Regions from separate parts of the Bradyrhizobium sp. B117 genome, predicted to be linked through region 4. Evidence: predicted binding sites of a transcription regulator. Region 4 holds the regulator's gene; each other region holds the start of a gene.
The links. Region 4 encodes LexA, which represses DNA repair genes until DNA is damaged. Its sites were predicted from a motif close to TGTTCNNNNTGTGTTCNG; they were not measured.

Region 1 (7,951 bases), 2.6 Mb from region 4:
AGTGCGAACTTCGCGATCAACTGCTTCGACAGCGAGCCGCGCGCGCCTTCGGCAAACAGCGTGTACTTGCCGAGCAGCTCCATGCCGCGGGTGTAGGAATCCTTGTGGGTGCCGTCCCTGGCGATGCCCATGTCGCCGGTCGCGATGCCCCGCACCGCGCCCTTGTCGTCATAGAGCACTTCAGTCGCGGCGAAGCCCGGATAGATCTCGACGCCGAGCGCCTCCGCCTTCGGCGCCAGCCAGCGGCAGACATTGCCGAGCGAGCCGATGTAGCAGTGATGATTGTCCATCAGCGAGGGCATCGCGAAGCCCGGGAGCTTGATGCGGTTGTCGCCGAACATCCAGTAGAAGTGGTCGTCCTTGACCTGCGTTTTCAGCGGACAGTCGGGATCCTCACGCCAGTCGGGGATCAGCTTGTCGAGCGAGATCGGATCGATCACCGCACCGGACAGAATGTGCGCGCCGACCTCGGAGCCCTTCTCCACGACGACGATGTTGAGATCGGCGTTGAGCTGCTTCAGCCGGATCGCCGCGGCCAGGCCGGAGGGGCCGGCGCCGACGATGACGACATCGAATTCCATGGATTCGCGCGGGGGAAGTTCTTCGGTGCTCATCTGATCTCAGCCCTTGAGACGGTTCCTTGTCATTTGCGCCCCCTTGTTTCCGATTTTTCCGGGTAGGACAACCACGGAAATGCGTTCCGCTGGGATGCAAGGCGGCCTAAACTGAACTAATAGTCAGACTTTCCGATGATACCCGAACCCGCACCCACCGTCCGCGAGCTCTTAGCCTTCTATCTGGAGGCCGGAGTCGACTGCGCGCTCGCGGAGGAGCCGATCGACCGCCTGGCGGAATTGGACGCCCCGCCTCCGGCCCCGCGCGCGGCACCGCCGATCGAGGCGCCGCGGCCGGTCGCCGCGCCTGCGGTGATGCGCGGCGAGGCCGCACCTGCGCCCGACGTCGCCATCGCGTCCGCGCGCGAGGCCGCGCGCACCGCGCCGACGCTCGAGGCGCTGCGCGAGCTGATGCAAAACTTCGAGGGCTGCGCACTGAAGCACACGGCGACGCGGCTGGTGTTCGCCGACGGCAATCCGCAGGCGCGCATCATGTTCGTCGGCGAGGCGCCGGGCCGTGACGAGGACATCGAGGGACTGCCGTTCGTCGGGCGCAGCGGCAAGCTGCTCGACCTCATGATCGGCGCCATAGGCCTCAACCGCACCACCGCCTACATCGCCAACGTTATTCCCTGGCGGCCGCCCGGCAACCGCACGCCGACGCCGCAGGAGACGCAGATCTGCCTGCCCTTCATCCAGCGCCAGATCGAACTGGTGAATCCCGACGTGCTGGTGACGCTCGGCAATCCCTCGACACAGACGCTGCTGTCGACGCGCGAGGGCATCATGCGCACGCGCGGCCGCTGGTTCGAGTACGAGACCGGCCAGCGCACCATCCGCGCGTTGCCGACGTTCCACCCGGCCTACCTCTTGCGCTCGCCGGCGTACAAACGCCTGGCCTGGCAGGATCTGCGCGCGATCGCGAAGGTGCTGGCGGGGTAGCGAGCTCTTGTAGGGTGGGCAAAGCGAAGCGTGCCCACCAGCTTTATCGTGGCTACGGATAGACTGACGTGGGCACGGCGCTTTGCGCCTTTGCCCACCCTACGATGTCAGCGGCCGGAGCACGCGGGTCAGTTTCCCTTCGGCCGCACGATGGCCCAGCCGATGCGCAGCAATCCCTGTCGACCATTAACCAGCCATTCGAACGCGCGCGGCACCTCCGGCACGATGCCGGGAAAGCGCGCGAGGATTTCCGGCGGCGGGGTGCCGGCCGTGTCGGAGGTGCGCCAGACCACGACGCCGCCGGTCTCGCTGAACTTGGCCTGGCTCATCCACGGCGTCCGCCCGGGCTGAGCGTCGATGAACAGATGCGGCCGGCCGGAATGCAGCGTGATCAGGCTGGCGAGCTGGGTGTCGCCGGCGACCGCGCGCAGGCGATGATTGGTGCGGCGAGCGAAGCTCTCGTCGAAGAAATCAGAGATCGCACGCGCCGGCATCGAGGTCGCGATTTCATTGGTGCCGGTCCAGGGCAGGAACAGCACGGCGAGCACGACGCCGGCGGCCGGCGCGGCGACGGCGGCAGCCCACACCGTCCGCAGCATCCGCGCGCGGCGCATTGCGATGAGGTCGCCGGCCGCGACCACCACGGCAAGCCCGGACATCACCAGCACGACTCCGGCGCCGCCGACGACGGAGTTGAGCCCGAGCAGGCCCGAGATCAGCACCGCGCCGAGTGCCGGCGCCAGCGCAAAGAAGTAAACGAAGTTGCGCCCGAGCGGCTCGACTGGTGGGCGGAAAATGATCGGCGCTTCCTCGCCCTTGGTGACGAACAGGCCGGTGTTGAGGAAGGTCAGCGCCGGGATCGTCGCCGCGCCGAGCACGAGCCCGCCAAGCAGCCAGGCCGCATGGAGCGCGCGGGCGCTGAGCTCCGTGACTTGCGGCAAGGCCGGCATCACAAACGTCTCCGCGCGCATCAGCCAGACCGCATAGGGCAGCGCCAGCACCGCGACGACGATCAGCGCGAACAAGGGATCGAGCGAGCGCAGGGTGCGACGGCCGCCGGCGGTCGAGAGTGCGAAGACGACGATCAGCAGCAGCAGGAAGATCGCGGCAGGCGTGGTCAGCAGCAGCAGGCCGGCCTCGATCGACCAGGCGAACCAGGCATTGCCGCGGCGCTGGCCGATGATCTGCCAGGAATGCAGCAGCAACAGCGCCCAGAGCGGCCGCGCCAGCACCAGCGGGCCGAAATCGAGCGCGGGCGAAGAGAAGGCCAGCACCGTCATGGTCAGGAGCACGGCGAGCACCGCCTGCTGCGAGCCGACCACGGCGCGGGAGAGATGATAGAGCGCGATGAAGGTCGCGATCTCGCAGAGCTGGGCCAGCACGTAGACGCCGAACACGTGGCCGCCGGCGGCGCGATAGGCGATATCGGCGAGCCAGATCGGCAGCGGCGGCCCCAGATCCGTACCGACCTGATATTCGCGGCCGAACGCCAGCAGCGTCGCGAGGCTCCCGGGCGGGCTGCGATAGAACGCCAGCGCCACGAACAGCCACATCAAAGCCTGGAGCAGCACGGCGATCCACACAATCAGCCGCGGCCGGGCGCGAATGAGCTCGATGACCAGGGAGGTAAACCGCATGCAACGTCCGAAAGATGCAGCCAACCCGTCCAGCCGGCCCTATTCGCTCACACCTGTTTTGATAATGGGCGCAGCGCGCTGTGGCAACGACGGTCTGCTCCCTCTCCCCGTTCTTACGGAGTTAGGCGCGAGGGCACACGCACAACACGTCGTCATGCCCGGGCTTGTCCCGGCCATGACGATTCGGAGGCTGCGGGCCAGGCCCCTAGAGATTCGCGGAGATATCGACTTCCACACTCGCTTCCACCTGCACCTCGACCTCGGCCACCGTGAACAGATCCTGCACCGGCTCGACGGTCCAGGGCATGTGCTTGGCACGGGCCGCCGCGACGGGGGCGAAGAAGCTGCGGTGGTGGATGGAGGGGCCAAGGCGATCGAGGGCGTCGAGATGCTCGGGGACGGCATAGCCCTTGTGCTGCTCGAAGCCGTAGCCGGGGCAGTCCTGCGCCAGCGCGCACATCAGGCGGTCGCGCGTCACCTTGGCGATGATCGAGGCGGCTGCGATCGACAGCACGATGCCGTCACCGCCGATCACGGCCTCGCAGTCGCAAGGCGTGTCGAGGCGGTCGCGGCCGTCGACGAAGACGTGGCGGGGCGCTTCCGGCAGCGCCACCACGGCGCGCTTCAAGGCCCACAGCGAGGCGCGCAAAATGTTGTCGCGGTCGATTCGCGACGGCGAGGCGACGGCGACCGAGACCTGTGCGGTGGCGCAGATCTTGTCGAACAGTCTTTCGCGCTCCTCGGCGGTCAGGCGCTTGGAATCGTCGATGCCGCGCGGGATGCGGTCGGGATCGAGAATCACCGCGGCCGCCACCACGGGACCGGCCAGCGGCCCGCGGCCGGCCTCGTCGCAGCCCGCGACCGGCCAGATGCCGCGCTTGATCAGCGCGCGCTCGCGGCGGAAGCTCGGCGGCGCGATCGCGATGATGCCTTTCTTGCCGGGCAGGACCGGCGCGGCCTTGACGGCAGGCGCCTTGACGGCAGAGGTCTTGCCCGCCTTGCCGGGCGCGGCCTTCTTCGCAGCGGCGCTCGGCTTGGGCGCGTCTTTGGCCGGCTTCTTGGCGGACTTGTCCCGAATCATGGCCGGGATCGTGCGCAAGCGATCCGGCGAGCGCAACCGGGAACCCCACGCAATTCCCGTTATTCAGACCCGTCCTACTCCGCCAGATGCACCCGCCGATCCTCGCCGACCTCGATGCCGGGCGCGACGACCACTTCCCAGGGATGGCCGTCGGGATCGGCGAAATAGCCGGAATAGCCGCCGTAATCGGTCTCATGCGCCGCTTTCAGCGGAGCCGCGCCCTTGCCAAGGGCGAAAGCCAGCACGGCATCGACCTCCTCGCGTGTCCGGCAGTTCCAGGCAAGCGTCGTGCCGCGGAAGGTCGATGGCCTCGGATCGTCAGGTAACTTGGCGTCGGCTGCGAGCTGATCCCAGGGATACAGCGCGAGCACCGGACCGCCCGTATCGTAGAATGCGACCGCCTCGCCGGTTGCCTTCAGACGGCGCGCAAAGCCGAGCGCATCGTAAAAGGCGATGCTGGCGCGGATGTCGCTGACGCCCAGCGTGATAACGGTAAGCCGCGGCACCGGCGGAGGGAGATCTTTGCTCATGCGACGCGTCTTCCCTTTCCCGATCAGAACAGGCTGAGCTGCTCGCCGTTCTGCTTCGGCTTGGCAAAGTGATCCGTCGTCAGCTTCGAGCGCCGCTTGTTGAGGCCAAGCCTGTCGCAGGCGATCTCGAAGCGTCGGCCGATGGTCCAGGCCATCGGTCCGGTGCCCTTCATCCGCTCGCCCCATTTCGCATCGTAATCGCGGCCGCCGCGCATGTCGCGGATCAGCGTGAAGACGTGACGATAGCGGTCCGGATAGTTGGCCATCAGCCATTCCCGAAAGAGATCGCGCACCTCCAGCGGCAGCCGCAACAGCACATAGGAGGCCTCCTTGACGCCGGCATGGGCGGCGGCATCGAGGATGCGCTCGATCTCGGAATCGTTCAGCGCGGGGATCACGGGCGCGACCATCACGGTGGTGGGAATGCCGGCGTCCGAGAGCTGCTTCAGCGCCTCCAGCCGCTTCGGCGGCGTCGAGGCCCGCGGCTCCATGGTGCGCGCCAGCTTCGGATCGAGCGAGGTGACCGATATCGCGACCTTGGCAAGGTTGCGCCTCGCCATGCGCGAGAGAATGTCGATGTCGCGCACCACCAGCGCCGATTTGGTGACGATGCCGACGGGATGGCCGGTGCGCTCCAGCACTTCGAGAATGCCGCGCATGATTTTGCGCTCGCGCTCGATCGGCTGATAGGGATCGGTGTTGGTGCCGATCGCGATCATCCGCGGCTCGTAGCCGGGCGCGGCGAGTTCCTTCTCGAGCAGCGCCGGCGCCTCGGGCTTCACGAACAGCTTCGACTCGAAGTCGAGCCCCGGCGACAGGCCGAGATAGGCATGCGTCGGCCGCGCGAAGCAATAGACGCAGCCATGCTCGCAGCCGCGATAGGGATTGATCGAGCGGTCGAAGCCGATGTCGGGTGAATCGTTGCGGGTGATCACCTTGCGCGAGGTGTCGACCGCGACCGAGGTCTTGAACGGCGGCAGATCTTCCAGGCTCTGCCAGCCATCGTCGAAGGCGACGCGGGCCTCGGCCTCATAACGGCCGCTGGCATTGGACTGGGCGCCCCGCCCTCGCCTGCGCGCACGGTCGATGGCGGCGCCAAGCTGGGGAAAATCAGAGTCCGCACCCGCCGGCTCGGAGGGCGCCGTGACCGGCGGGTGCTTGAGAGCATGAGAGGATGCTGGACTCATGCAGCCAAGATAGCACGACATAGGAACAAATCAAGAACACAAACAAAAAACTCGAAAACAACCCCATGCACAGTAGCCGCCCAAACTTCGGGCGCGCGGCTTTGACCTCGCGCAACACGCTTGTCGAGGCGATCCCGTTTGATGCCGCCCAGGGATCGATCGCGCCGGAACAAAGTTGGTGACGATCCCTGGGTGAAGGTCGGCATGAACATGACAAATCAACAACAATCGGCCGCCGCAAGCAGCGACCTCGATCTGCTCGATCGCTATTGGCGCGCCGCGAACTACCTCTCCGTCGGGCAAATCTATCTCTTGGACAACCCGCTGCTGCGAGAGCCCCTGCGGCCCGAGCACATCAAGCCGCGTTTGCTCGGCCATTGGGGCACGACGCCAGGGCTGAACTTCATCTACGCCCATCTCAACCGCGTCATCCGCGCGCTTGATCTCAGCATCATCTATGTCTGCGGGCCCGGGCATGGCGGCCCGGGCATGGTCGCCAACACCTATCTCGAAGGCAGCTACAGCGAGATCTATCCGGATATCGCGCGCGATGCGGAGGGATTGCGAAAACTTTTCAGACAGTTCTCCTTCCCCGGCGGCATTCCGAGCCATGCGGCGCCGGAAACGCCGGGCTCGATCCACGAAGGCGGCGAGCTCGGTTATGCGCTGGTGCACGCCTACGGCGCGGCCTTCGACAATCCCGATCTGATCGTCGCCTGCGTAGTCGGTGACGGCGAGGCCGAGACCGGCCCGCTCGCAGCGTCCTGGCATTCGAACAAGTTCCTGAACCCCGCCCACGACGGCGCGGTGCTGCCGATCCTGCATCTCAACGGCTACAAGATCGCCAACCCGACCGTACTCGGGCGGATGCCCGACAGCGAGATCCGCGATCTCTTCCGCGGGCTCGGCCACGAGCCGCTGTTCGTCGAGGGCGACGACCCCAAATTGATGCACCAGGCCATGGCGGACGCGCTCGACGTCGCGCTCGCCAGCATCCGCTCGATCCAGCAGCGCGCCCGCGACGGTCGCAAGACGATTGAACGGCCGCGCTGGCCGATGATCGTGCTGCGCAGCCCGAAGGGCTGGACCGGGCCGAAGGAGGTCGACGGCAAGAAGGTCGAAGGTTTTTGGCGCGCGCATCAGGTGCCCGTTGCGAGCTGTCGCGAGAACCCGGCGCATCTGAAGATTCTCGAAGAGTGGATGCGCAGCTACGAGCCGGAAAAACTGTTCGACAAGAACGGCGCGCTCATCGCCGAGCTTCAGGCGCTGGCGCCCGAAGGCAACAGGCGCATGGGCGCCAACCCGCACGCCAATGGCGGGCTGCTCAAGAAGGAGCTGAAGCTGCCGGAGTTCCGCAGTTTTGCCGTGGACGTGCCGCAACCCGGTGGCGTCACTGCAGAGGCGACGCGTGAGCTCGGCAAATTCTTGCGGGACGTCGTCCGCCTCAACGCGCAAGAGCGCAATTTCCGCATCATGGGCCCGGACGAAACCGCGTCAAACCGGCTGGACGCGGTGTTCGAAGCCACAGAACGCGTCTGGATGGAGCCGATCGAGCCTTACGATGTGCATCTCGCGCAGGACGGCCGCGTCATGGAAGTCTTGAGCGAGCATCTCTGCCAGGGCTGGCTCGAAGGCTATCTGCTCACCGGCCGCCACGGCTTCTTCTCCTGCTACGAGGCCTTCATCCACATCGTGGATTCCATGTTCAACCAGCACGCCAAATGGCTGAAGGTGACGCGGCATCTGCCATGGCGGCGCCCGATCGCCTCGCTCAATTATCTCCTGACCTCGCATGTCTGGCGTCAGGACCATAACGGCTTCAGCCATCAGGACCCCGGCTTCGTCGACCTCGTCGCCAACAAGAAGGCCGACATCGTCCGCATCTATCTCCCGCCGGATGCCAACACGCTGCTGTGGATCGCCGATCACTGCCTGCGCACTTACAATCGCATCAACGTCA
Region 2 (7,951 bases), 1.9 Mb from region 4:
GTAAGGATGGACCATGTCGCCCTGGATCGGTCCCGGCCGCACGATCGCGACCTCGATGACGAGATCGTAGAACGTCCGCGGCTTCAGGCGCGGCAGCATGTTCATCTGGGCGCGGCTCTCGACCTGGAAGACGCCGAGCGACTCGCCGTCGCACAGCATGTCGTAGACCTTGGGGTCGTCCTGCGGGACGGTCGCCAGAACCCAACGCTCGCCTTTGTGCTGATCGATCAGATCAAAACACTTGCGGATGCAGGTCAGCATGCCCAGCGCAAGCACGTCGACCTTCATCATGCTGAGCGCGTCGACGTCGTCCTTGTCCCATTCGATGAAGGTGCGGTCGTCCATCGCGGCGTTGCCGATCGGCACATAGGTGTCGAGCCGGTCCTGCGTCAGCACATAGCCGCCGACATGCTGGGACAGATGGCGCGGGAATTCGATCAGCTCTGTCGCGAGCTCGACCGCGAGGTTGATCATGGGATTTTGCGGATCGAGCCCGGCCTGCCGGACCTGCATGTCGTTGAGGCCCTTGCCCCAGCTGCCCCAGACGGTGTCGGCGAGCGCGGCGGTGACGTCCTCGGTCAGGCCCAACGCCTTGCCGACGTCGCGAATGGCGCTGCGCGGACGGTAATGGATGACGGTGGCGATGATCGCGGCGCGGTGGCGACCGTAGCGGCGATAAACATATTGCATCACCTCCTCGCGCCGCGAATGCTCGAAGTCGACGTCGATGTCGGGCGGCTCCAGCCGCTCCTTGGAGATGAAGCGCTCGAACAGCAGGTCAACCTTGGTCGGGTCGACCGAGGTGATGCCGAGCACGTAGCACACGGCCGAGTTCGCCGCCGAGCCCCGCCCCTGGCACAAAATGTTCTGGCTGCGCGCATAGTGCACGATGTCGTGCACGGTGAGGAAGTAATGCGCGTATTTCAGCTCGGCGATCAGCGCGAGCTCTTTCTTGAGAGTGGCACGCAGCTTGTCGTCGATCTTGCCGCCGAAATATTTGTCGACGCCCGCCCAGGTCAGATCCTCCAAATGCCCCTGCGCGGTCTTGCCGGGCGGCACCGGCTCATCCGGATATTGGTATTTGAGCTGGTCGAGCGAGAAGTCGATTCTGTCCGCAAAGCGCATGGTCTCCGTGATCGCCTCGGGGAAATCGCGAAACAGCCGCGCCATCTCGCGGGGCGTCTTCAGAAAGCGCTCGGCATTGGCTTCCAGCTTGCGTCCCACCGCCTCGATCGTGGTCTTTTCCCGGATGCAGGTCAGCACGTCCTGAAGCGGACGGCGCGCGGGATGGTGGTAGAGCACCTCGTTGGTCGCGAGCAGCGGCACTTTGGCTTTTGCGGCGAGATCGTCGAGCCGCGCCAGGCGGCGGCGGTCGTCGCCGCGATAGATCAGGCTCGCCGCCAGCCACACGCCCTCGGCACCCCTGTCCTTCAGCTTTGCAAGAATATCCAGCACCTGCGTCGGCTCGAAGCGATGCGGCAGCATCAGGACCAGGAGCTGCCCTTCGGCGAACTCGAGCAGGTCAGCAAACCTGAGATGGCATTCGCCCTTCTCGATCCGCGTGATGTCGTCGCCGCGCTTGCCTCGGGTGAGGAGCTGGCACAGCCGGCCATAAGCGGCGCGGTCGCGCGGGTACACGAGAATATCGGGCGTGCCGTCGATGAAGACGATGCGCGCGCCGATCAGCAGTTTCGGCTTGTGCAGCACCTTGTCATTGTCGAGCTCCTTGTAGGCGCGCACGACGCCGGCGAGCGTGTTGTGATCGGCAATGCCGATTGCGGGGATGCCGAGGATGCTGGCCTGATGCACATAGGCGCGCGGATCCGAGCCGCCGCGCAGGAAGGAGAAATTGGTGGTGATGCCGATCTCGGCATAGGCTGATGTCGTCATGCGAAGAGCCCGTGTACATACCAGTTGGGAGAGGCGGGCTCGCCGTCGCCGTCGAACACTTCCCCTTCGTAAAGACCGTCGCGAAAGATCCAGAAGCGCAGGCCCTCGGCATCCTCGATGCGGAAATAATCCCGCGTCAGCTGCTTGCCGTCCTGCCGCCACCATTCCATCGCGATGCGCTCGGGCCCTTCCACCCGCACCACCGCATGCAGCGCGCGGCGCCAGGTGAATTGATGCGGCGGACCGTCGGGCACCGTCGCGAACGGCACCTTGATCGGCTCGGGCTTCTCGAACAGACGCAACGGGCGCAGCGGCGGCTCGCTCTCGGCGCGGGCCGGCCATTCGGCCTGCATGGCGGCCGCGAGATGATGCTGGCCGGGCGCGGTCAGCACGGCGCATTCCGGGATATGGGTATCCTGCGGCAGATGCACGACGACGCGCTTTCCCCCGATCCGCGCGGCGATGCGGTCGATCAAGGCGGCAAGCTCGTCATTGTCGTGGACATGGGCATCGAGATCGCGCTGCTCCTGCACCACGATCTCGGTGCGGCTCGCCGACAGGCGCACCATGTCGAAGCCGAAGCCGGGATCGAGGGGATCGGCGAGCGCATCGAGGCGCTCGCGGAACAGGCGGTCGACAACCGCGCTTCGCGTCACCGGCCGCCCGGTCTCGACCATGATCGCGCGCACCACGCCGTCGGTGCGGAAGAACGCGGCTTCGAGGCGCCGTGCGCCCTTGCCCTGCTTCTCCATGGAGGCGATCAACGTATCGGCCAGCCGCGACAGCGTCATCGCGATCATGGTGTCGGTTGCGATCGGCTCGGCAAAGCGCTTCTCGACGATATAGTCGGGCAGCGGCTTGCGCGGATTGATCGGCGCATCGCCCTGCCCCAGCGCATGCGCGAGCAGCGTGGAGAACCGGGCGCCGAACCGCGCCGTGATCTCGCTCGGCGAACGCGAGGCGACATCGCCGATGGTCTTCAGACCGGCACGGCGCAGGCCGGTGGTGATGGCCTCGCCCGCGCCGAGCGCGGACACCGGAAACCGGTCGATCGCCGCCGCCTCGCCGCCGTCGGCGACGATGCCTGAAGTCTGCCGCGTCAGCGTGCGCGCGCAGACGGAGGTGCCGGCGATCGCCGCGCTGACGGCAAAGCCTTGCCGGGCGAGCGCACGGACCAGTGTCTGCAACAGCGCGGCCTCGCCGCCGAACAGATGCGCGCAGCCGGTGATATCGAGGAACAGCCCATGCGGGGCATCGAGCGCCACCAGCGGCGTGAAGCGGTCGCACCAGTCCGCGATGTCGCTGAGCGTCTTGGCATCGGCCACGACATCGGCGTCGAACACCTTCAAGTCCGGACACATCGCCCGCGCATTGGCGAGCGGCTGGCCGATGTACAGGCCGAGATGCTCGGCAACCTCGTCGAGCGCATGGATCACCAGCGCATTGTTGTCCTTGATGACGACGATGCTCGGTTCGTTATTGTTTTTACCCAGCCCGGCGCTGCCAAGAAACCGCTGGATCCGGTCGATGGGCAGGCGCGGCAGCCACAGGCTGAGAATGCGTCGACGGTTCACTGAACTGGCACTCATCACAATTCCATTCCATGATCCACCGGCCGCACGGGCCATGACGATTGCGCAAGAGCTCGGCATCGAAGCGCGGCGCGCCCCAGGCACTCCATACTGGCCCCGGCGGCGAATGCGCCGCGCGCAGCATCCATCGCGTCTCCGCGGTCGAAGGCAGCGGCTGCGCCGCCATGCGCAGCATCAGCCCGGTGACGCCTGAAGATTGCGCGGCGAGCGTCAGCTTGCGGCTCGCGACGAGATCGAACTGCCTGACATCGCCCCAGAGCTCGAGCACCACAGCGCCGAGCGCATCGCAGGCGAGCGCGTCGGCCGAGGTGCGCAGCGCGCTCTCGACATCGGCGGCGCGCACCATCACCACGCGGCGCGGATCGAGGCCAAGCTCGGCGAGCCCGCTCATCGACAGCGCGCCGGTCTCAAATTCCGAAAAATCCTGCCGCACCCACAGCAGCGGCCGCTGTGCCGAGACGCGCCCTGCGAGGCCCATGACAAAACCCGTCGCGGCTGTCCCCTGCCGACCCTCGCAAAACACCTCGTGGATCGCCGCGCGCGCGAGCCCGCCCTTCAGCGCGGCGTCGGCCTCGCCATGGCCGAGCGCGATCCGATCGTGATGATGCACGACCTCCGCCGTCTCGATGCGCTCGATCTGGCCGCGCAAGGTCGCAAGCGCGCTGATGCGTGCGCTGCTCATGCTCGCCGCTCCTTCAGAGGTGATTGCCGGTGGCTCTCAAAAAGAGAACCAGCGGCTGGCTCATTTGTTCATGGTATGTTCTAATATAAAGCTAACGGCGCCCGAAGAGTCAATCGAATTGGCGCGCCAAAGATTCATGAGTGGAATCAAAGAGATTCAAGCATGGACATACAACGCAAACTGGCAATTCTCGCGGATGCCGCCAAGTACGACGCGTCCTGCGCCTCCAGCGGCACCGAGAAGCGGGATTCCAGCGACGGCAAGGGCATGGGCTCGACCGCCCCAGGCATGGGCATCTGCCATTCCTACGCGCCGGATGGACGCTGCATCTCGCTGCTCAAGGTGCTGCTGACCAACGCCTGCAATTACGATTGCCTCTATTGCGTCAACCGCGCCTCCTCCAACGTGCCGCGCGCCCGCTTCACCATCGAAGAGGTGGTCAAGCTGACGCTCGACTTCTACCGGCGCAATTACATCGAGGGCCTGTTTCTCTCCTCCGGCATCATCCGCAGTCCCGACTACACCATGGAGCAAGTGGTGAGCGTCGCGCGAAAACTGCGCGAGGAGCATCACTTCCGCGGCTACATCCATCTGAAGACCATTCCCGAGGCCGACGACGCGTTGATCGCGGAGGCCGGCAAATATGCCGACCGTCTCTCCATCAACATCGAGATGCCGCAGGAGACGAGCCTGCAGCAATTCGCGCCGGAGAAAGATGTCCGAGCGATCCGCCGCACCATGGGCCGGCTGCGGCTGAAGCTCGACGAGGCCGAGGAAAGCCGCACCGCGAAGACGAAAGCAAAACCGCAGCGCTTCGCGCCGGCCGGCCAAAGCACGCAGATGATCGTCGGCGCCGACAACGCGAACGACCACACCATCCTCCACACCAGCGCCAATCTCTACGGCTCCTACCGGCTGCGGCGGGTCTACTACTCCGCCTTCAGCCCGATCCCCGACGCCAGCCGCGCCTTGCCTCTGGTGCAGCCGCCGCTGCTGCGCGAGCACCGGCTCTACCAGGCCGACTGGCTGATGCGGTTCTACGGATTCGACGTCGGCGAGATCGTCGACGACAGCGCGATGCTGCCGCTCGACATCGATCCGAAACTCGCCTGGGCGCTGCGCCATCGCGATCGCTTCCCGCTCGACGTCAACCGCGCCAGCCGCGAGGAGCTGCTGCGCGTGCCGGGCTTCGGCACCAAGGCGGTCGAGCGCATCATCGCGACGCGCCGCACCACCACGATCCGCCTCTCCGATCTCGCGCGCCTGCATGTGCCCCGCAACAAGGCGCTGCCGTTCATCGTCCTCAGCGATCACCGCCCCTCAGCGCACCGCCTCGATGCGGCCGGGCTGATCGAACGGTTCAAGCCGAAGGCAACGCAACTGGGGTTTGGCTTCTGATGCAGTACATCATCCTCGACACCGAAACCGATTTCGACGGCTGGCGCAAAGCGGCGCGTTCACTCGTGCTTCATCATGTGGAGCCCGCCGATGTCACCTGGGCCGTGCAGGGCGGCGAAGCCGATTTGTTCGCGCCACCCGCGCCGTCTCCGATCCTCGAGGTGAACGACGGCACCTTCAACGTTCCGGCAAAATTCGTCGAGCTCGCCCAGGCCGCGATCCTGCATCGCGATGGCGAGCGTTTTGCGATCCTCTATCGCCTGCTGTTCCGGCTGAAGGACGATCACGATCTCATCGAGGTCGCGACCGACTCCGATGTCGCGCAGGTCATTGCGATGGCGAGAGCGGTTCATCGCGACGAGCACAAGATGCATGCCTTCGTGCGCTTCCGCGAGATCGGCCGCGAGCGCGCCGCGCATTACGTCGCCTGGTTCGAGCCGGAGCATCACATCGTCGAGCTCGCCGCGCCGTTTTTCGCAAAACGCTTTGCCGACATGCCGTGGTCGATCCTGACGCCGGACCTCTGCGCGCATTGGGACGGCCACGCGCTCTCGTTCACGCCGGGCGTGAGCAAGAGCGAGGCACCTGGCGAAGACCGGCTGGAGGAAACCTGGCGGCGCTACTACGCCAGCATCTTCAATCCGGCCCGGCTGAAGGTGAAGGCGATGCAGACGGAGATGCCGAAGAAATACTGGAGGAACCTGCCCGAGGCTTCGATCATTAAACCCCTGATCGAGGACGCCGAGCGCATGACCGGCGCCATGATCGCCAATGCCGCAACCGATCCGCACAAGCCTCAGAAGCGGGCGGAGGCTCCGATGAAACGCAAACCTGCTGCCGACGATCTCGAAGCCCTCCGCGAGGAGGCCGCGCATTGCCGCGCCTGCCATCTCTACAAGGACGCGACACAGACCGTGTTCGGCGAGGGCCCGAAGAACGCCAACATCATGCTGGTCGGCGAGCAGCCCGGCGACAAGGAAGATCTCGCCGGCCATCCTTTCGTTGGACCCGCCGGGCAGATGCTCGACCGCGCGCTGGAGGAAGCCGGCGTCGACCGCAAGAAGGTCTACGTCACCAACGCGGTCAAGCACTTCAAATTCGTGCCGCGCGGCAAGATCCGCCTGCATCAGAAGCCGAACACACCTGAGATCCGGGCCTGCCGGCAATGGTATGAGCGGGAAGTTTCGGCAATCCAGCCTGATCTCATCGTCGCGATGGGCGCCACCGCCGCGCAGAGCGTGTTCGGCAAGATCACTCCGATCGGAAAGACCCGCGGCCGGCTCATAGACCTGCCCGATGGACGCAAGGCGCTGGTGACGGTGCATCCGTCCTATCTGCTGCGGCTGCCCGATCCGGAAGCGAAAGTACTGGAGTATCAGCGCTTTGTCGAAGACCTGAAGATCGCCGCCGCCTTGCAGAAGAAAGCTGCCCGCGCCGCTTAAATAGAAGAGGAAAGCGACGTTAGCACGCAGGTTGTCATCCAGCCTTCAAATCATTCGCGGACAATAGCCCTTCCAATAGGTTAAGGGGCGTTCAAACATGACCGATGTAGCATTTAACGGGACGGTAGCCGATGGCACGCCGATCCAGCCGGCTTCCCGGCCAAACCTCGACAAGGGCTTCAACCCTCTCACGATGATCCTGTTCTTCGGCATCCTCGCCGCGGGCCTGCTGTTCGTCGCCTACAGCATCTATGTCGACGTCAACGCGACCGGCACCAAGGTCACGACCTTCCTGCCCTATATCCTCCTGTTCGTCGCGCTCCTGATCGCGCTCGGCTTCGAGTTCGTCAACGGCTTCCACGATACCGCCAATGCAGTGGCGACGGTGATCTACACCCATTCGCTGCCCGCCGAATTCGCCGTGATGTGGTCGGGCTTCTTCAACTTCCTCGGCGTGCTGCTCTCCTCCGGTGCGGTCGCCTTCGGCATCGTCTCGCTGCTGCCGGTCGAGTTGATCCTCCAGGTCGGCTCCAGCGCCGGCTTCGCCATGGTGTTCGCGCTGCTGATCGCTGCGATCATCTGGAATCTCGGCACCTGGTTCTTCGGACTTCCCGCCTCCTCCTCGCACACGCTGATCGGCTCGATCATCGGCGTCGGCATCGCCAATGCCGTCATGCGCGGCCGCGACGGCACCTCGGGCGTGGACTGGAGCAAGGCCACCGAGATCGGCTACGCGCTGCTGCTGTCGCCGTTGTTCGGCTTCATCTGCGCCGCCGTGCTGCTGCTGGTTCTCAAATTCATCGTGCGCAACCCGGCACTCTATGCTGCGCCCGAAGGCCACAAGGCACCGCCGCTCTGGATCCGCGGCATCCTGATCGCGACCTGCACCGGCGTCAGCTTCGCGCATGGCTCGAACGACGGCCAGAAGGGCATGGGCCTGATCATGC
Region 3 (7,951 bases), 3.8 Mb from region 4:
GTTCAAGCGCTGCCTCGCCAACCTCGTCACCAACGCCGCGCGCTACGGCAAGGCCATCGCCATCACCGGCCAGCGCGATCACCGCTATCTCACCGTCACCGTCGACGACGACGGCCCCGGCATTCCCGTTCACTTGCGCGAAGAAGTGTTCAAGCCGTTCCTGCGGCTGGACAACGCCCGCAACCAGGACGAAGGCGGCACGGGCCTTGGCCTCGCCATCGCCCGCGACATCGCCCGCTCGCATGGCGGCGACATCACGCTCGGCGACAGCCCGATGGGGGGATTGAGGGCGAGTGTGAGAATACCGGTGTAGCTGGCTTTTTCACCTCTCCCCGTAAGAACGGGGCGAGGGAGCGCACCGGCTTCCGGGCTACGATCTCACCTATTCAGGCATCGCGATCTTCAGCTTTCTACATTCACGCCGCCAAACGATCTGCCAGATCCACAAAGCTCGTCGCATAGACGTCGAACCAGCTCTCGGGCGAGACATCGGGCGCAGCGTCGGGCCCGAACTCCAATGGGCGAGGCACGAAGGCCGTCTTCATTCCGAATGCGCGCGCCGCCTTCAGATCATATTTGTGGCAGGCAACCATCAGGATCTGATCCGGCCCATAGCCGAGATAGTCGACGGCGAGTTGATAGACTGCCGGCGCAGGCTTGTAGCTGGTCGCGAGCTCCGCCGTCAGGATCGCGTCGAACGGCAAATCGGCGTGCTTCACCAGCGCGATCACACTGGCCATACCGGCGTTGGACAAGGTCGCCGTACAAAATCTCCGGCGAAGCCGGGTCAGGCCCTCGATCGTGTCCGGCCAGGCATCGAGCTTGGTCCAGACCTCGTTGAGCGCGTCACGCTCGGCCCCGTCAAAACGATCAGACAGGCCGCGCGTCTCGACGAGCTTGTCCAGTGCCTCGCGATAGATGCGATCGACCCGCAACCAGTCGCGGCGGCCGGCGATCACGGCATCCATCGAAGCGCGATAGAGCTCGCGCCACTCCGCCGACAGGGCCGCCCAATCGATGTCGAGCCCCTTGGCCGCATTGATCGCGGCTCCGGCGCGCAGCAGCGGCTGGAAAAAATCAACGCAGGTCCCCTGAACGTCGAACGCGATCGCCTTGATCCCGGTCAGCGCCATTACGCCCACCTATTTCGGCAGCAGCGCCTTCAATTTATCGACGTCGCGCACGTTCATCTTGAAACCGCCGGGCATCACGATGTCGCCGGGCTTCTGGTCGGGCTTGCAGGCGCCCAGCCACTTCGCTTCGAGCGTCATGGAGGTATCGCGGCCCGCGGGGCCGGCAGCGCCGCCTTGCGCGTGTGAGGAGGTCTTCACCGTGTAGGCCGAATTGAAATCGCCCGTGATCTCGGCATGCGAGGTCGTGCTGATGCCGGCGACGTTGCACTCGGAATCGCTGACATAGCCGGTTGCGGTCTTCTTGATGTCCTGCCTGGAGCAGATCTGCTTGGCCATCGGGGAGACGTTGTTGCTCATCTCCTTGTCGACGGTCTCGTCGGTGCAGTGCTGCATGGTCATTTCCGGCATCGCCGAGCCGCTCCTGACCATCTTCATTTCCCAAAGGCCGGCCTTGCGCACCGGCAGGTCGTCGGCACTGGCCACGCCGGCCGACAAGACGAGGCAAAGGCTTGAGCCGAGCAAAGCGAGTTTGCGCGTCATGTTGGAGGCTCCCGGCTTGAGAGAGGCGGCGTTACGACGCCTCAGTACAGCGTGCGGATCGGCCGTTCGGCGGCGCCATAGGGCACCCAGCGGCAGGAGAACGAGATGTAGCCGCCCTCATAGGCCTGCACCGCGAGGAATTTCACGACCTTGCCGTAGCGCGCGCAGTGATCGACCGCGACCTGACGGGCATCGACCTGGGTCGCCATCGAATAGGCGATGATCCCACCGGTGTCGTTGCCCTTGAAAGGTGGCACTGGAAGGAGGTCAGCACGCGCCGACTGGCTCGCCATCATCCCCAGGGCGAGAAGGCCCGCGGCCGCAATGATTCGCATTCCCGTTACTCCAATTGGTTGGCGCCAGTTTACGGTGCCGGGATGGAAGTGAAAAGAACCGAAGCCCTGCCGGGCGCGCCCTTACGGTCAACTCCTCGCCAAGTGTTGCCGTGCTGCACTTGACCCCGCCCGGCCTTCGCGGCACCGTCCGACCTTCGCAAGACCAGCTGTCCGGATTGCCCATGCGCGCCCTCCCCCTGAAATCGCTCCGCTTCGCCGCCGTGCTCGGCCTCATGTTCGGAGCGCTGTCGCTCGGCGAGGCCAGGGCCGCCAATCCGCTCGAGCTGAACTTCTGGCTGAGCGGGCCGCGCTATGACGGCGCCGTCGCCGATTGCGACAGGGCGCTGCCGACGATCGCCAGCCAGTTCTGGGAGAAGGAAAGCTCGTTCTGGAATTCTCCGTTGAAGATCACGGGCTTCGCCGCCGTTCACGAGGTCGCGTTCCGGCCCTGGCAGTCCGACAACATTCCGCGCCGCTACTGCACCGGCGATGCCTTGCTCAACGATGGCAAGGTGCGCAAGGTGCATTTCTCGATCATTGAGGACGGCGGCTTTGCCAGCTACGGCAACGGCGTCGAATGGTGCGTGGTCGGGCTCGACCGCAACTGGGCCTACAATCCGGCCTGCCGCGCCGCCAGGCAGTAATTCGAGAAGCCCGATTCGGCCCGATCAAGCGGCCGAATGCGTCTCGCGTCCATTTTGTTCTTGAAATGTTCCCATCGCCTGCTAGGCTGACTGCACAGTCTAGTTGAGGGGCGTCGCCATGTTTCATTCCAGATTGCATTCATTCTCCCGCCTGATGATCTCGCTGACCCTGGCTGCCGGGCTGGTCACGCTGGCCGGCGGCGCCAAGGCGCAGGACAAGCGGCAGAACGCGCCCGGCGAATTCGATTTCTATGTGCTATCGCTGTCATGGTCGCCTTCGTTCTGCGAAGAGGCGGCGGAGCGCGGCGGGCGCTCCCAGATCCAGTGCAGCGGCCGGCCCTACTCTTTCGTGGTGCACGGGCTGTGGCCGCAATATGAGAGCGGCTTCCCCGAATATTGCCAGCGGCCGGCGCCGCGGCTGAACCGCAACATCGTCTCCTCTATGCTCGATCTGATGCCGGCGCCGGGCCTGATCTTCAACGAGTGGGACAAGCACGGCACCTGCTCGGGCCTCGAAGGCCGCAGCTATTTCGAGACGATCCGCAAGGCGCGCGCCGCGATCAAGATTCCGGCCGAATATCTCGACTTGTCGCAGGCCAAGACCGTGGCGCCGACGGAGGTCGAGGAGGCCTTCATCAAGGCCAATCCAGGCCTGAGCAATGCCGCCATCTCGGTTACCTGCAACCGGACACGGCTGTCCGAAGTGCGCATCTGCCTCAGCAAGGATCTGCAGTTCCGCGCCTGCGAGGAAACCGACCGCCGCGCCTGCCGCCGCGACCAGGTGACGATGCCGCCGATCAGGGGTGGTTGAGGCACAACGCTCTCGTCGTCATTCCGGGATGGTGCGTTAGCACCAGACCCGGAATCTCGAGATTCCGGCTTCACGCTTCGCGTGCCCCGGAATGACAGCAGTTACTTTCATCGCGCGATGTCGTAACTGTCCGCCATGAACTACCGCCACGCCTTCCACGCCGGCAACTTCGCCGATGTCATCAAGCACATCGCGCTCGCGCGCATTCTCACCTATCTGCAGGACAAGCCGGGGGCGTTCCGCGTCATCGACACCCATGCCGGCGCCGGACTCTACGATCTCGAAGGCGACGAGGCGCGGCGCAGCGGCGAGTGGCTGACCGGCATCGCGCGGCTGATGCAGGCGCGCCTGTCGAACGAGACCGCGGCGCTGACGAAGCCCTATCTCGACATCGTCCGCGCCTTCAATCCGAAGGGTGAGCTCAAGGCTTATCCGGGCTCGCCGCTGATCGCGCGCGGCCTGCTGCGGCCGCAGGACCGGCTCGTCGCCTGCGAGCTCGAGCCGAAAGCGCGCAAGGCGCTGATCGACGTGCTGCGCCGTGACGAGCAGGCCCGCGTGGTCGATCTCGACGGCTGGGTTGCATTGCCGGCCTTCGTTCCACCGAAGGAACGGCGCGGCCTCGTGCTGATCGATCCGCCGTTCGAGGCCAAGGACGAGTTCGAAAAACTCGGCGAAGCCTTCGCAACGGCCTTCGCGAAATGGCCGACCGGTATCTATGTAATCTGGTATCCGGCCAAGAACCGCCGCGCCACCGACACGCTGGCGCAATCGGTGGCGCGGCTCGCAGCCGCAGCAAAGCCTCCGGGAAAATGTCTGCGGCTCGAATTCAGTGTCGCGCCGCAGCTTGATGGCGCAGCGCTCACCTCCACGGGACTCCTGATTGTCAATCCCCCCTACACGCTACACGGCGAGCTCAAGACCATCCTGCCCGAGCTGGAAGTGCCGCTCGGCCAGGGCGGCGCTGCCAGATTCCGATTAGAGGTACCTCGACCGTAACACTCCGGCATTCTTGGGAAAAAGATGCAGGAGCGGTAGTCAATCTGCAACGAACCGTATTATGCTGTTTGCGTGACTGGCTTTACGTTCCGCTTCCGCGAATGGTTGCGGCGGAGTGAAGGCCCTAAGAAAGATCCGACCGGACCGATGAGGTCCGCCAAAGGATGGCCAGCTCCCGGGCTTCGTAAGGTCCGGTCATGTCGTGACGTGAGTCTGCGTCGCGACGGAGGAGCAATGAGGGGGAGTTTCCCGATGGCCATGACGGGGACGGTCAAGTTCTTCAACGGCGAGCGCGGCTACGGTTTCATCAAGCCGGACGACGGCGGTCGCGATGTCTTCGTTCACATCACCGCTGTTGAGCGGGCGGGATTGAAGGACCTTGCCGAAGGACAGCGCATTACTTTCGAAGTCGAACCGGACAAGAAGGGGAAGGGACCGAAGGCGGTCAACTTGGTCATCCTCTCCTAGCGCGCCTGACTTAAAAAAAATCCCGACCGCGAGCGGCCGGGAGGTTGTGTCCGGTATTTTCTTCTTCAGCTATCAGAAGTGATAGTTCACGCCCGCGCGCACAACGCTGGCGCTATAGCCGTTTGACACGCCTGTAATGGCGAACTGGCTCGTCGACAGATTGATGTAGAGATATTCGAGCTTGGCGCTCCAGTTCGGCGCGAGGCCGACTTCGGCGCCGGCGCCGATGGTCCAGCCGGCGCTGGTGTGCGACTCCGTCCAACCGAAGGTCTGCGCGCGCAGCTCGCCGAAGGCGAGGCCGGCGGTGCCGTAGAACAGCACGTTGCTGAACGCATAGCCGGCGCGGCCGCGCAGGGTGCCGAACCACGGATTGGAGAACTTCCACGGCGCGAACGTGTCGTCGGCGCCGGCGGCCTGGATGTCGCCCTCGACGCCGAACACCCACGGGCCGTTCTGGAAATTGTAGCCGGCCTGCACGCCGCCGACGAAGCCGGACGGCTTTGCCGGATTGTTGTCGACCGAACCCCATTCGTAACCGATGTTGCCGCCGAGATAGGGACCGGCCCAGCTATACGCATTGAGCGGTTGATTGACGGTATAGGGCGCATGCTGCCCGTAATTGAAATCGGCGGCCTCTGCCGAAGCTGTCCAGCCGGCTGCAACCAACGCGGCTGCGCCCACGACGAACCTCTTCATCGGTACTCTCCAACGCAACTGCCGTCCCCCGCGATGCCGCGCCGCCGCGCGAGACCACCGCATGGTTACGGAACCAAGACTTTTTCGCGTAGGATTTATCGAGAGTTTTAAGTTAAAGGCCTGTTAAGCCGGGTTACCGCGCTGTTAACAGGCTTAAGCAAGCGTTACCGGAACTGCGCCGCCAGCCTGTGCGTACGGCATGGCCGGAACTTCAAATCGGTACCCCCAGCACCTAAATTCGCTCCATGGTTCACGATTCCCCCGACAATCCGGACGAGCGCGCGCGCAAACCGCCCCGCCTTGCCGCAACCGACGCGCCGCCGGAGAGCCTGGCGCCGCCGGACCTCGATCCCGCCACCACGGGCGGCGAGGACGAGGACGATGCGCTGCTGCCTGACATCCTCGAAGAGAGCGGCGCGGTCGGCGAAGGTCCGCTAGCGACCGGCCATGAGGCCATCGAGCGCGCGGTCCGGCTCGCACCGACCTCGCCCGGTGTCTACCGCATGCTAAATGCCAACGCCGACGTGCTCTATGTCGGCAAGGCCAAGAACGTCAAAAAACGCCTGTCGAACTACGCGCGCCAGAGCGCGCCGCAGCCGGCCCGCATCCTGCGCATGATCGCGGCCACGGTGACCGTGGAGATCGTCTCGACCAACACCGAGACCGAGGCGCTGCTGCTGGAAGCCAACCTGATCAAGCAGCTGCGGCCACGCTTCAACGTGCAGCTGCGCGACGACAAATCGTTTCCCTACATCCTGATCACCGGCGACCATTGGGCGCCGCAGATCCTCAAGCATCGCGGCGCGCAGACCCGGCCCGGGCGCTATTTCGGCCCGTTCGCCTCCGCGGGCGCCGTCAACCGCACCATCACCGCGCTTCAGCGCGCGTTCCTGATCCGCTCCTGCACGGACTCCTTCTTCGAGAGCCGCACCCGGCCCTGCCTGCTCTACCAGATCCGCCGCTGCGCCGGTCCCTGCACCCGCGAGATCGACTTCGGCGGCTATACGACGCTGGTGCGCGAGGCGACCGACTTCCTCTCCGGCAAGAGCCATGCGGTGAAGCAGGAGCTTGCCGGCGAGATGGAGAAGGCGGCCAGCGAGCTCGAATTCGAGCGCGCGGCGCTCTACCGCGACCGCCTCGCCGCGCTGTCGGCGATCCAGTCGCAGCAGGGCATCAATCCGCGCACCGTGGAGGAAGCCGACGTGTTCGCCATCCACCAGGAGGGCGGCTTCTCCTGCGTCGAGGTGTTCTTCTTCCGCACCGGCCAGAACTGGGGCAACCGCGCCTATTTCCCTCGCGCGGAGAAGACCTTCACGCCGGAGGAAGTGCTGGGCTCCTTCCTCGCCCAGTTCTACGACGACAAGCCGCCGCCGAAGAACATCCTGCTCTCGCACGAGATCGAGGAGAGCGAGTTGCTCGCCAACGCGCTGGCGATCAAGGCCGGGCACAAGGTCGAGGTCACCGCACCCAAGCGCGGCGAGAAGAAGGAGCTCGTCGCCCACGCGCTGACCAATGCGCGCGAGGCGCTCGGCCGCAAGCTCGCGGATACTGCCACGCAAAGCCGCCTGCTCGACGCGATGGCGACCACGCTGAGCCTGCCGCATGCGCCCAAACGCATCGAGGTCTACGACAACAGCCACATCCAGGGCACCAACGCGGTCGGCGCCATGATCGTCGCTGGGCCCGACGGCTTCGTGAAGAACCAGTACCGCAAGTTCAACATCAAGTCGGAAGGGCTCACGCCGGGCGACGACTACGCCATGATGCGCGAGGTGCTGGAGCGCCGCTTCAAGCGCCTGATCAATCCGCCCGAGGACGCCGCCGGCAAGGCGAAAGACGACGACTTCCCGCAATGGCCCGACCTCGTCATCATCGACGGCGGCCGGGGCCAACTCAACGCCGTCCGGGAGATCTTCGCCAATCTCGGCCTGACCCAGGTGTCGCTGATGTCGGTCGCCAAGGGGCCGGACCGGGATGCCGGCCGCGAGACCCTGTTCATGCCGGAACGCGAGGCGATCAAGCTCGAGCCGCGCGATCCCGTGCTCTATTTCATCCAGCGGCTGCGGGACGAGGCCCACCGCTTCGTCATCGGCTCGCACCGCAAGCTGCGCAAGAAGGACATCCGCGAGGCCGGTTTGCAAGAAATTCCGGGCATCGGCCCGTCGCGCAAACGTGCCTTGCTGCATCATTTCGGAACCTTGAAGGAGATCGAACGGGCCTCGATCGCCGATCTCGGCAAGGTTCCGGGGGTCAGCGCCGAGAGCGCCCGCCGGATTTTCGAGTATTTCCATCCCCAGCCGGGATGAACTAAAGGGGACAGAGTCATAT
Region 4 (7,951 bases):
GGCGGAAATCCGCATCTACAACCAGCTGTTCGCCAACCCGAGCCCCGACGCCTCGAACTTCGCGGCCGATCTCAATCCGAACTCGCTGGAGATCCTCTCCGATGCGCGGGTCGAGGCTTCCGTTGCGGAAAGCAATTCGATGGAGCCGATGCAGTTCGAGCGCCAGGGCTATTTCGTGCGCGACAAGGATTCGACGCCCGGCAAGCCGGTGTTCTCGCGCACCATCGGGCTGCGCGATACGTTCGCGAAGGAAGTCGCCAAGGGCTGAGGATCTGAGATGAGCAGCGAGGCCGACGCCATCGTTTCCGCCATCATCGCGAAATGGTGCGCCGGCTTCGCAAAGCTCGATGCCGGCGCGCTGTCGTCGCTCTATGCGAGGAACGCGTTCTTCTTCGGCTCGAATCCACGACTCTATCGGGGCAGGGACGGCGTTGCCGATTACTTCGCCGGCCTGCCGCGCTGGCGTAAGCCATCTGCGGCCTTTTCCGAGGTGAACGCAGCGCAGGCCGGCCCTGACCTGATCAACGTGGCGGCAACCATCACGTTCGACCTCGCGGGCGAACGGGACGATCTCATCGTCAAGATGAGCTGGGTCATCATGCGCGAGGATGGCGACTGGAAGATCGTCAATCACCACGCCTCGTCGCAGGTGCCGCTGATCTAGCGGACGCTCCATCAGTCTCGTCATTCCGGGCTCGCGACTTCGTCGCGCCCCGGAATGACGATTGAACGAACGTAGGCTCGCCGCGTTTACACGGATCCCAACCAAGGATCCGCCATGCAGAACATCGCAGAGCATATGGAAGTCATCGGCGCCGACGGCGTCCACATCGGCACCGTCGACCGGGTCGAGGGCAATCGCATCAAGCTGACCAAGAAGGACAGCGGCGAGGGCAGCCACAAGGGGCACCATCACTTCATCGACAAGGGTCTCGTTGCCGACGTCGAGGGCAACAAGGTCCGCCTGTCGGCGAAAGCGGATGTCGCCGTGACGATGGAAGAGGAAAAGTAGGGCGGGCGTCCGTCCGTTCCTGATCCGTACCGCTATTCGTCCGCCTGCACGTTCCGGTAGCCTTGGCACCCGTCGCGTATCGCAGGGTGCTAGGGAATGGCGGAGCCGGGCCGGCCGCAGCGTGTCTCGCAAGGGATCGCGGGAACTTGGCCGACGGGCCGAACCGCCTCGGCCGGCGGCTTCGCGCCGGTGGGCTCCGGCCTCTGGCCCGCGACCGTCGAGACGCTCCGCGCATGGGCGCGCGCTGAAACCGGCGCCGGGCGGCTGTTGCCGTGGGTGCCTGTCGCGTTCGGCGGCGGCATCGCGCTGTACTTCGCGGCCGATCATGAGCCGGTGCTGTGGGTCGTTGCCGCCACCGCGGTCGCGCTCATGTGTGGTGCGGTCCTGTTGCGGCGGAGCCGGTGGTTTGCGCCTGCGCTTCTGATCGCGGCGGTCGCGGCCGGCTTGGCCATGGCGACCTGGAAGACGGCGCGTATCGCGCACACGGTGCTGGCAAAACCGCTCTATTCGGTATCGTTGTCGGGCTTTGTCGAGGCCCGCGACATCCGCGAGCGCACCGACCGTTTTGTCCTTCGCGTCACCGCGATGGAGGCGCAGCGCAGCGACGTCAAGCTCGAGCGCGTGCGCCTGTCGGTGCGCAAGGGGACCGCGCCCGAGGTCGGCAGCTTCGTGCAGCTGAAGGCGCGGCTATTGCCGCCGATTTCGCCGGTTCGTCCCGGCAGCTACGATTTCTCGCGTGACATGTTCTTCCAGGGCATCGGCGCCTCCGGTTTCGTGATGGGCGCGATCACCGCGTCCGTGCCGCCGGATGCCGGCGGCCTGCGGCTGCGCTATGCCGCGTTCATGCAAGGCCTGCGCGATGCGATCGACGCGCGCATCCGTGCGACGCTCGAGGGCGACAATCGCGCCATCGCGACGGCGCTGCTCACTGGTCGGCGCGATGCGATCACGACGCCCGTCAACGATGCAATGTTCATCTCGGGGCTGGGTCATGTGCTGTCGATCTCCGGCTACCACATGGCGGTCGTCGCCGGCGTCGTGTTCTTCGCGGTGCGCGCGCTGCTGGCCTTGATTCCGGCGCTTGCGGCCGGTTTCGCCATCAAGAAGTGGTCGGCGGCCGCGGCATTGGTTGCGGCGGCGTTCTATCTGCTGCTGTCGGGCGCGGAAGTCGCGACGCAAAGGTCGTTCTTCATGACGGCGGTGGTGCTGATCGCGGTGATGGTCGACCGCCGCGCCATCACCTTCCGCACGCTGGCCGTGGCGGCGCTGATCGTGCTTGCGGTCGCGCCGGAGGCGCTGGTGCATCCGAGTTTCCAGATGTCGTTCGCGGCGACGCTTGGGCTGGTGGCGCTGGTGCAGATCGGCATGCCGAACCTGTTTGCCTCGCCCGATCATTCCACGACCGCGCGCATCGCGCTGTGGGGCGGGCGCGAGATCGCGATGCTGTTCCTGGCCTCGCTGATCGCGGGGCTTGCGACCACGCCCTACGCCGCCTTCCACTTCCACCGCGTCACGCCGTTCGGCGTGCTCGCCAATCTTGGCGCGATGCCGGTGGTCTCGGCGCTGGTCATGCCGGCCGGGCTGTTGGGCCTGCTTGCGGCACCGTTCGGGCTCGACGCCGTGTTCTGGTGGCTGATGGGGATCGGCATCGACTGGATGATTGCGGTCTCGCGCTGGGTAGCGGGACTGCCGGGCGCTGTCGGCAGCATCCCCGCCTTCGGCATAGGCCCGCTGATTGCGGCGAGCCTCGGGGTCATCGTGATGGGTCTGTTGCGCACGCCGCTGCGCTGGTCCGGCGCCGTGGTGCTGCTGGCGGCGATCCTCTGGGGCCTGTCGGCACGCCAACCGGACATTTTAATTGCCGGGGACGGCCAGAGCGTCGCGGTGCGGGGGCGGGACGGGCACCTGCACCTGATCAGGGCCAGCAAGGACGGTTTTCTGCTCAAGGAATGGTTGGCTGCCGACGCCGATGTGCGTGACGCCGGCAGTGCCGCGCTGGCTGACGGCGTGTCATGCGACGAGGCCGGCTGCGTCACGCCGCTCGCCGACGGGCGGCTGGTGGCGCTGTCCCTGCGGATCGACGCGCTGGCGGATGATTGCAGTCGCGCTGCATTGGTGGTGACGGCAAGGCCCGCGCCGCCGGATTGCGCGGCGATGGTGGTCGACCGGCAGCGTCTGACGAGGCAGGGCGCGCTGGCGCTGACACAAGCTGGTGAGGGATTTGCGGTGCTGGCGGTGAAAGCGAGGGGCGCAAATCGCCCCTGGTCGCCGGCTGCTGCCGGCGAGGGCGTTTCCGAACTGACCCTCTTGCCACCGTCTGGAACTCCGCGCGTCCGGGACGCAACACCGTCGGAGGCCGACCTTGCGGCGGAGGACTAGGATCTATTTCAACCGATCGGCAGACGCGGCGTTGTCGGCCGGCTGTCGACACCGACCTGCGGCTTGTGCTCGCGCTCGCTCAGCGGCTGGGTCACGGGCAGTTGCAGCACGGTTGCCTGCTGGCCTTCGACGAGCTGTGTCACCAGCACGTATTTGCCGTCGGGGAATTCGATCGCGTCATGATGGCGATCGGGAATGTGCGGATCGATCTTGCCGAACTTGCCGACGCGCGAATTGACGGTGCGCGTCCAGATCCAGCGATTGTCGTAGCGGACGTTGTCGGCGAAGGCGAGCTCCGTTCCCGGCAGCAGGCAGACCGCGACGGTCGGATCGGCCGCGGAGGCAAAGCCGCGCGTCGAGGTGCCGCGGAACGTTGTCGTCACGATCGTCTCGCCGACCTCGGCAGGGCGCGATGCGACGGCATGCAGGCTGTAGTCACACATCGTGGGTGCTCCTCATGCGGAGATAGCAACCCGTGCCTCTGTCTTACGAGGCGCAGGCCTCTATCAGAGTGGAAGCATAATAGCGTCTGCGCGGTTGTAGGCAAATCTGCGGCTCGCTGCCGCAGCGTGCGATCACATTATCTTTCCCGAATCCGCTGGGAACAAAGTCTGCTTTCGTGCATTCGGTGGGGGTATCAGCGGCCAGCCGGAGCCGACCAGCCGGAATTTGGCCAGACCGCTTGTGACGTTTGCGTCAGCGCATTGCGCGCGTTTCGGACTTGCTCGCTCATTGCAGTCTCCTTGGCCACGTCCTTGCGGACATGGCGGTGCGATGGTGCGGCAACGGCTTGCGACGCTGATGCTGCGACCAGCACCGCGGCTACTGTGCTCAGGATGATCTTGCGCATGAGGTCTCCTCGAACCTTCGCAGCCGAAGCCGTGCTGCTTCGTGCGGTGTGGCGAGGATGTAGCGCCGGGGGAGGGGCCGGATAATCTGCGCGAAACCAGAAAGACTATCCAGCGCGAGCGGACAATCATCCGCTCCGATCTCTGGTCGGCGATGCCGATCGAAGCGCGCGGACAGCGCGCTCAGTACTTCCGGTATCAGTACTTCCGATAAAGCCCGATCAGCTTGCCCTGAATCTTGACCCGGTTCGGCGGCAGGATGCGTACCTCATAGGCCGCATTGGCGGGCTCGAGCGCGATCGAGGCGCCGCGGCGGCGGAAGCGCTTCAAGGTCGCTTCCTCGTCGTCGATCAGCGCCACCACGATGTCGCCGGTGTCGGCGCTCTCGTTGCGCTGGATCAGCGCCATGTCGCCGTCGAGTATGCCGGCTTCCACCATGGAATCGCCGCGCACTTCGAGCGCGTAGTGCTCGCCAGAGCCGAGCATGTCGGGCGGGACGCTAATGGTGTGGCTGCGGGTCTGCAACGCCTCGATCGGCGTGCCGGCCGCGATACGGCCCATCACGGGCACCGCGACGGGACGCTCGCCCTCGTCCGCGGGCGGGCTGGAGGTCGTGCGGACCTTGCCGAGGTTGCCCTCGATGACGCTCGGCGTGAAGCCGCGACGATTGCCGGCGGCGGCCTGCAGCTCAGGCAGCTTGATCACCTCGATGGCGCGGGCGCGGTTGGGCAGGCGGCGGATGAAGCCGCGCTCCTCGAGCGCGGTGATCAGGCGATGGATGCCTGATTTCGAGCGCAGGTCGAGCGCGTCCTTCATCTCGTCGAAGGATGGCGGCACGCCGCTTTCCTTCAGTCGCTCGCTGATGAACCGCAGGAGCTCGTACTGTTTGCGCGTTAACATCTCGACCAAAATCCCCCGGTTGATGTCGTTCGATTCCGAGACGATGAATTCAGCGATAAGCCGCTGCATGCTCGAAACAAATCATGAACGGACACTATATGTTCGATACATGTTCCGCAACTGCTTAATTTACCGTGAACGCGACAAAGTTCGCGCCACGCGTGTGGCCTGCGCGTTCAGACCGGCAGGCGCAGCACCTCGCAAGGTGTGCCGGCTTCGGCCTTCGGCGCGAACGGCGCGCGCACGAGAAGTGCCTGTGCCGCAGCGAGATTCGCAAGCAGCGAGGAATCCTGGTGATTGACGGGAAGGGCGATCAGCGTGCCGTCGTCGCGCGTTTCCAGGCGCGCGCGCAGATAATCCTCGCGCTGGTCGTTGGCGCCGACATCGCGGCCGAGCACCGCGCGCTCGCGGCGATGGTGAATCGCGGAACGGCCCGACAGCGCGCGAATCAGCGGCACCATGAACAGGAAGGCACACACATAGGATGACACGGGATTGCCGGGCAGGCCGATCACGCGCATCGCCGCCAGGTGTCCATGCATCATCGGCTTGCCGGGCCGCATTGCGATCTTCCAGAACGTCATCGCGATGCCCTCGGCCTTCAGCGCCTGCTGGACCAGATCGTGGTCGCCGACCGAGGCGCCGCCGGTGGTGATCAGGATGTCGGCGCCGCTCTCGCGGGCGCGGCGGATGCCCGCGGTGGTGGCGTCCAGGGTATCGGCGGCAACACCGAGATCGACGGTATCGGCGCCCTCACTGCGGGCGAGCGCGTGCAGGGCGTAGCCGTTGGAATAGACGATCTGGCCGGGGCCAGGCGTGGTGCCCGGCATCACCAGCTCGTCGCCGGTGGCGAGAATCGCGACTTTCGGGCGGCGGCGGACGGGCAGAAGCGGGTGATTCATGCCGGCGGCGAGCGCGAGGTCGCGCTCGGTCAGCCGGATACCCTTGCGCAGCAGCACGTCGCCCGCGCGGAAATCGACGCCGGCCGGGCGGATGTGTCGCCCCGTCACGGCCGTTTCCTTGATCGTGATGCGCCTCCCATCCGCAACTGTGTCCTCCTGGATCACGACTGCGTCGGCCCCGTCGGGAACGACGCCGCCGGTGAAGATCCGCACGGCTTCGCCGGCGCCGACCGATCCCGCAAACGGCCGGCCCGCCGCGACCTCGCCGATCACGGTGAGCTGGGAATCGATTGTCGCGGCATCGGCCGCACGCACCGCATAGCCATCCATCGCCGACATCGCCTGCGGCGGCTGCGTGCGCCGCGCCGCGACGTCGCGGGCGAGCACGCGGTGGAAGGCTTGGTCGAGCGCGACCGTTTCTTCAGGCAGCGGCTCTGCGCCGGCAAGCACCGCGGCAAGCGCGTCAGAAACCGGCATCAGGGCCACGGGTGAGAACTCCAGCTGCGTCCGTTCGGGCAAATCGGCGGCGAGAGTTCTAGCCGAGTGCAGGCGCTGAGGCAAAAAGGCGCTCACGCAGGAGGATTCATCCGCTCTGCAGTGAAGGACAGACGTCAAATCCGCCGCGGCATGATCCAGAAGGCCAGACAGACCGGTACGAGGATGGCCATGGCGAGGATGAGAAGGACGAGAGCCACGGCCAGCATCGGTCAACTCCCCGGCGGCTCGTCCGGACTGACGTCCGGCGCTTTGGGACTCTGATCCTTGTCGGGCAGCGGATCGGCCTGCGATTTCAGGTCGGCGGCCTTGCTGATCAGCTTGGCGGAGAGCTCAGAATCCGAGGTGGTTCTGGCGTATTTCATCAGCAGCGAGGCCTGCTTGGTGAGGTAGGTTTTGCCCAACACGACGATAAGCCCGATGTAGAATTCCCAACGGACTTATGAGTCCGGAAGCCCGTATTCGTTCCGGGAACTCTGTACAAAATTGCACAAAGTGATTTGGTTCCTCATTTTGCGTCAGATTAGTTCCAGGCCCCCTGGGCACCGGACGTTAAACCCCGAGCGCCTTCAAGGCGTTCCCGACGGCGGTTGGCGAGGTCACATGCACCGCGGTCAGGCCGCGGGCGCGGGCTCCCTCGATGTTCTCGGCAAGATCGTCGAAAAATACGATCCGGTTGGCTGGCACGCCGATAGCGGCGACGACATGGTCGAAAGCTTCCGCATCGGGTTTGCGCAGGCCGATGCTGGAGGACAGGTAGACCTCGCGGAAATGGCCGAGCAGATCGGCGTATTCCTTCGAGAAATAGTCCACATGCGGCCGGTTGGTGTTGGAGAAGGCGTAGAGCGGCATTTGCCTCGCCGCGCGCGGCAGCAACTCGGCTATGTCAGGCATCTCGCCGGCGAAGATCGCGTTCCAGCCTTCCAGGAACTGGGCGTCGGAAATGCCGATCCCGAGTGAGTTGCGCAGCGAGGCGAAATAGTCCTCGTCGGTGATCTTGCCGACCTCGTGCAGCCGGTAGGCCTCGTCGCGCACATAGCGCGCGACGATGGCTTCGGGCTTGCAGCCGGCGTGCCCCGCCCAGCAATCGATCGCCTTGGAGAAATCGATGTCGAGCACCACGCGCCCGAGATCGAACAAAAGCGCATCGGCGCTGCCGGGAGAGAGCGAGGTCACCTGCATCCTTATCCTCAGTATCGGTACGGGTCGTGGTCGAACAGCGGGAATGCGCTGAACACGCTTGGCGCATTGGTCGCGGTCGCCGGATGCAGGCAGGATTTGTTGACCTCGGCGAAGGAGGTGGCGCCCAGCAGGCCGAGGCAGCGCAGCACCTCGTCCTCCAGCAGTTCCAGCATGCGCGTGACGCCGGCCTCGCCGGCCGCCGCCAGCGCCCAGCATTGCAGCCGGCCGATGCC

Region 1: AAFG16_RS37070 (PA0069 family radical SAM protein) is a predicted target of LexA. The motif match lies at 6,013-6,030, and genes of this name have one in related genera.
Region 2: AAFG16_RS33750 (DNA repair protein) is a predicted target of LexA. The motif match lies at 4,230-4,247, and genes of this name have one in related genera.
Region 3: AAFG16_RS06000 (ribonuclease T2) is a predicted target of LexA. The motif match lies at 2,708-2,725, and genes of this name have one in related genera.

What each region holds. Positions count from the first base shown of each region.
Region 1 is NZ_CP152414.1:7,639,744-7,647,694, forward strand. Features, by position in the region: gene AAFG16_RS37045 (electron transfer flavoprotein-ubiquinone oxidoreductase) at 1-614, opposite strand, end outside; gene AAFG16_RS37050 (uracil-DNA glycosylase) at 750-1,556, shown strand; gene AAFG16_RS37055 (glycosyltransferase family 39 protein) at 1,685-3,193, opposite strand; gene AAFG16_RS37060 (ribonuclease HII) at 3,399-4,274, opposite strand; gene AAFG16_RS37065 (VOC family protein) at 4,349-4,804, opposite strand; gene AAFG16_RS37070 (PA0069 family radical SAM protein) at 4,828-5,991, opposite strand; gene AAFG16_RS37075 (phosphoketolase family protein) at 6,202-7,951, shown strand, end outside.
Region 2 is NZ_CP152414.1:6,945,031-6,952,981, forward strand. Features, by position in the region: gene AAFG16_RS33740 (error-prone DNA polymerase) at 1-1,890, opposite strand, end outside; gene AAFG16_RS33745 (DNA polymerase Y family protein) at 1,887-3,479, opposite strand; gene AAFG16_RS33750 (DNA repair protein) at 3,376-4,164, opposite strand; gene AAFG16_RS33755 (putative DNA modification/repair radical SAM protein) at 4,327-5,562, shown strand; gene AAFG16_RS33760 (UdgX family uracil-DNA binding protein) at 5,562-7,004, shown strand; gene AAFG16_RS33765 (inorganic phosphate transporter) at 7,102-7,951, shown strand, end outside.
Region 3 is NZ_CP152414.1:1,235,782-1,243,732, reverse strand. Features, by position in the region: gene AAFG16_RS06025 (ATP-binding protein) at 1-313, shown strand, start outside; gene AAFG16_RS06020 (haloacid dehalogenase type II) at 417-1,133, opposite strand; gene AAFG16_RS06015 (DUF3617 family protein) at 1,143-1,673, opposite strand; gene AAFG16_RS06010 (hypothetical protein) at 1,715-2,008, opposite strand; gene AAFG16_RS06005 (hypothetical protein) at 2,191-2,652, shown strand; gene AAFG16_RS06000 (ribonuclease T2) at 2,771-3,463, shown strand; gene rlmJ (23S rRNA (adenine(2030)-N(6))-methyltransferase RlmJ) at 3,599-4,459, shown strand; gene AAFG16_RS05990 (cold-shock protein) at 4,712-4,927, shown strand; gene AAFG16_RS05985 (outer membrane protein) at 5,000-5,623, opposite strand; gene uvrC (excinuclease ABC subunit UvrC) at 5,869-7,929, shown strand.
Region 4 is NZ_CP152414.1:5,015,822-5,023,772, forward strand. Features, by position in the region: gene AAFG16_RS24605 (glutamine--tRNA ligase/YqeY domain fusion protein) at 1-268, shown strand, start outside; gene AAFG16_RS24610 (nuclear transport factor 2 family protein) at 278-664, shown strand; gene AAFG16_RS24615 (DUF2171 domain-containing protein) at 779-1,012, shown strand; gene AAFG16_RS24620 (ComEC/Rec2 family competence protein) at 1,109-3,391, shown strand; gene AAFG16_RS24625 (hypothetical protein) at 3,400-3,834, opposite strand; gene AAFG16_RS24630 (hypothetical protein) at 4,029-4,241, opposite strand; gene lexA (transcriptional repressor LexA) at 4,438-5,139, opposite strand; gene glp (gephyrin-like molybdotransferase Glp) at 5,316-6,527, opposite strand; gene AAFG16_RS24645 (hypothetical protein) at 6,749-6,943, opposite strand; gene AAFG16_RS24650 (HAD family phosphatase) at 7,089-7,718, opposite strand; gene AAFG16_RS24655 (alpha-hydroxy acid oxidase) at 7,727-7,951, opposite strand, start outside.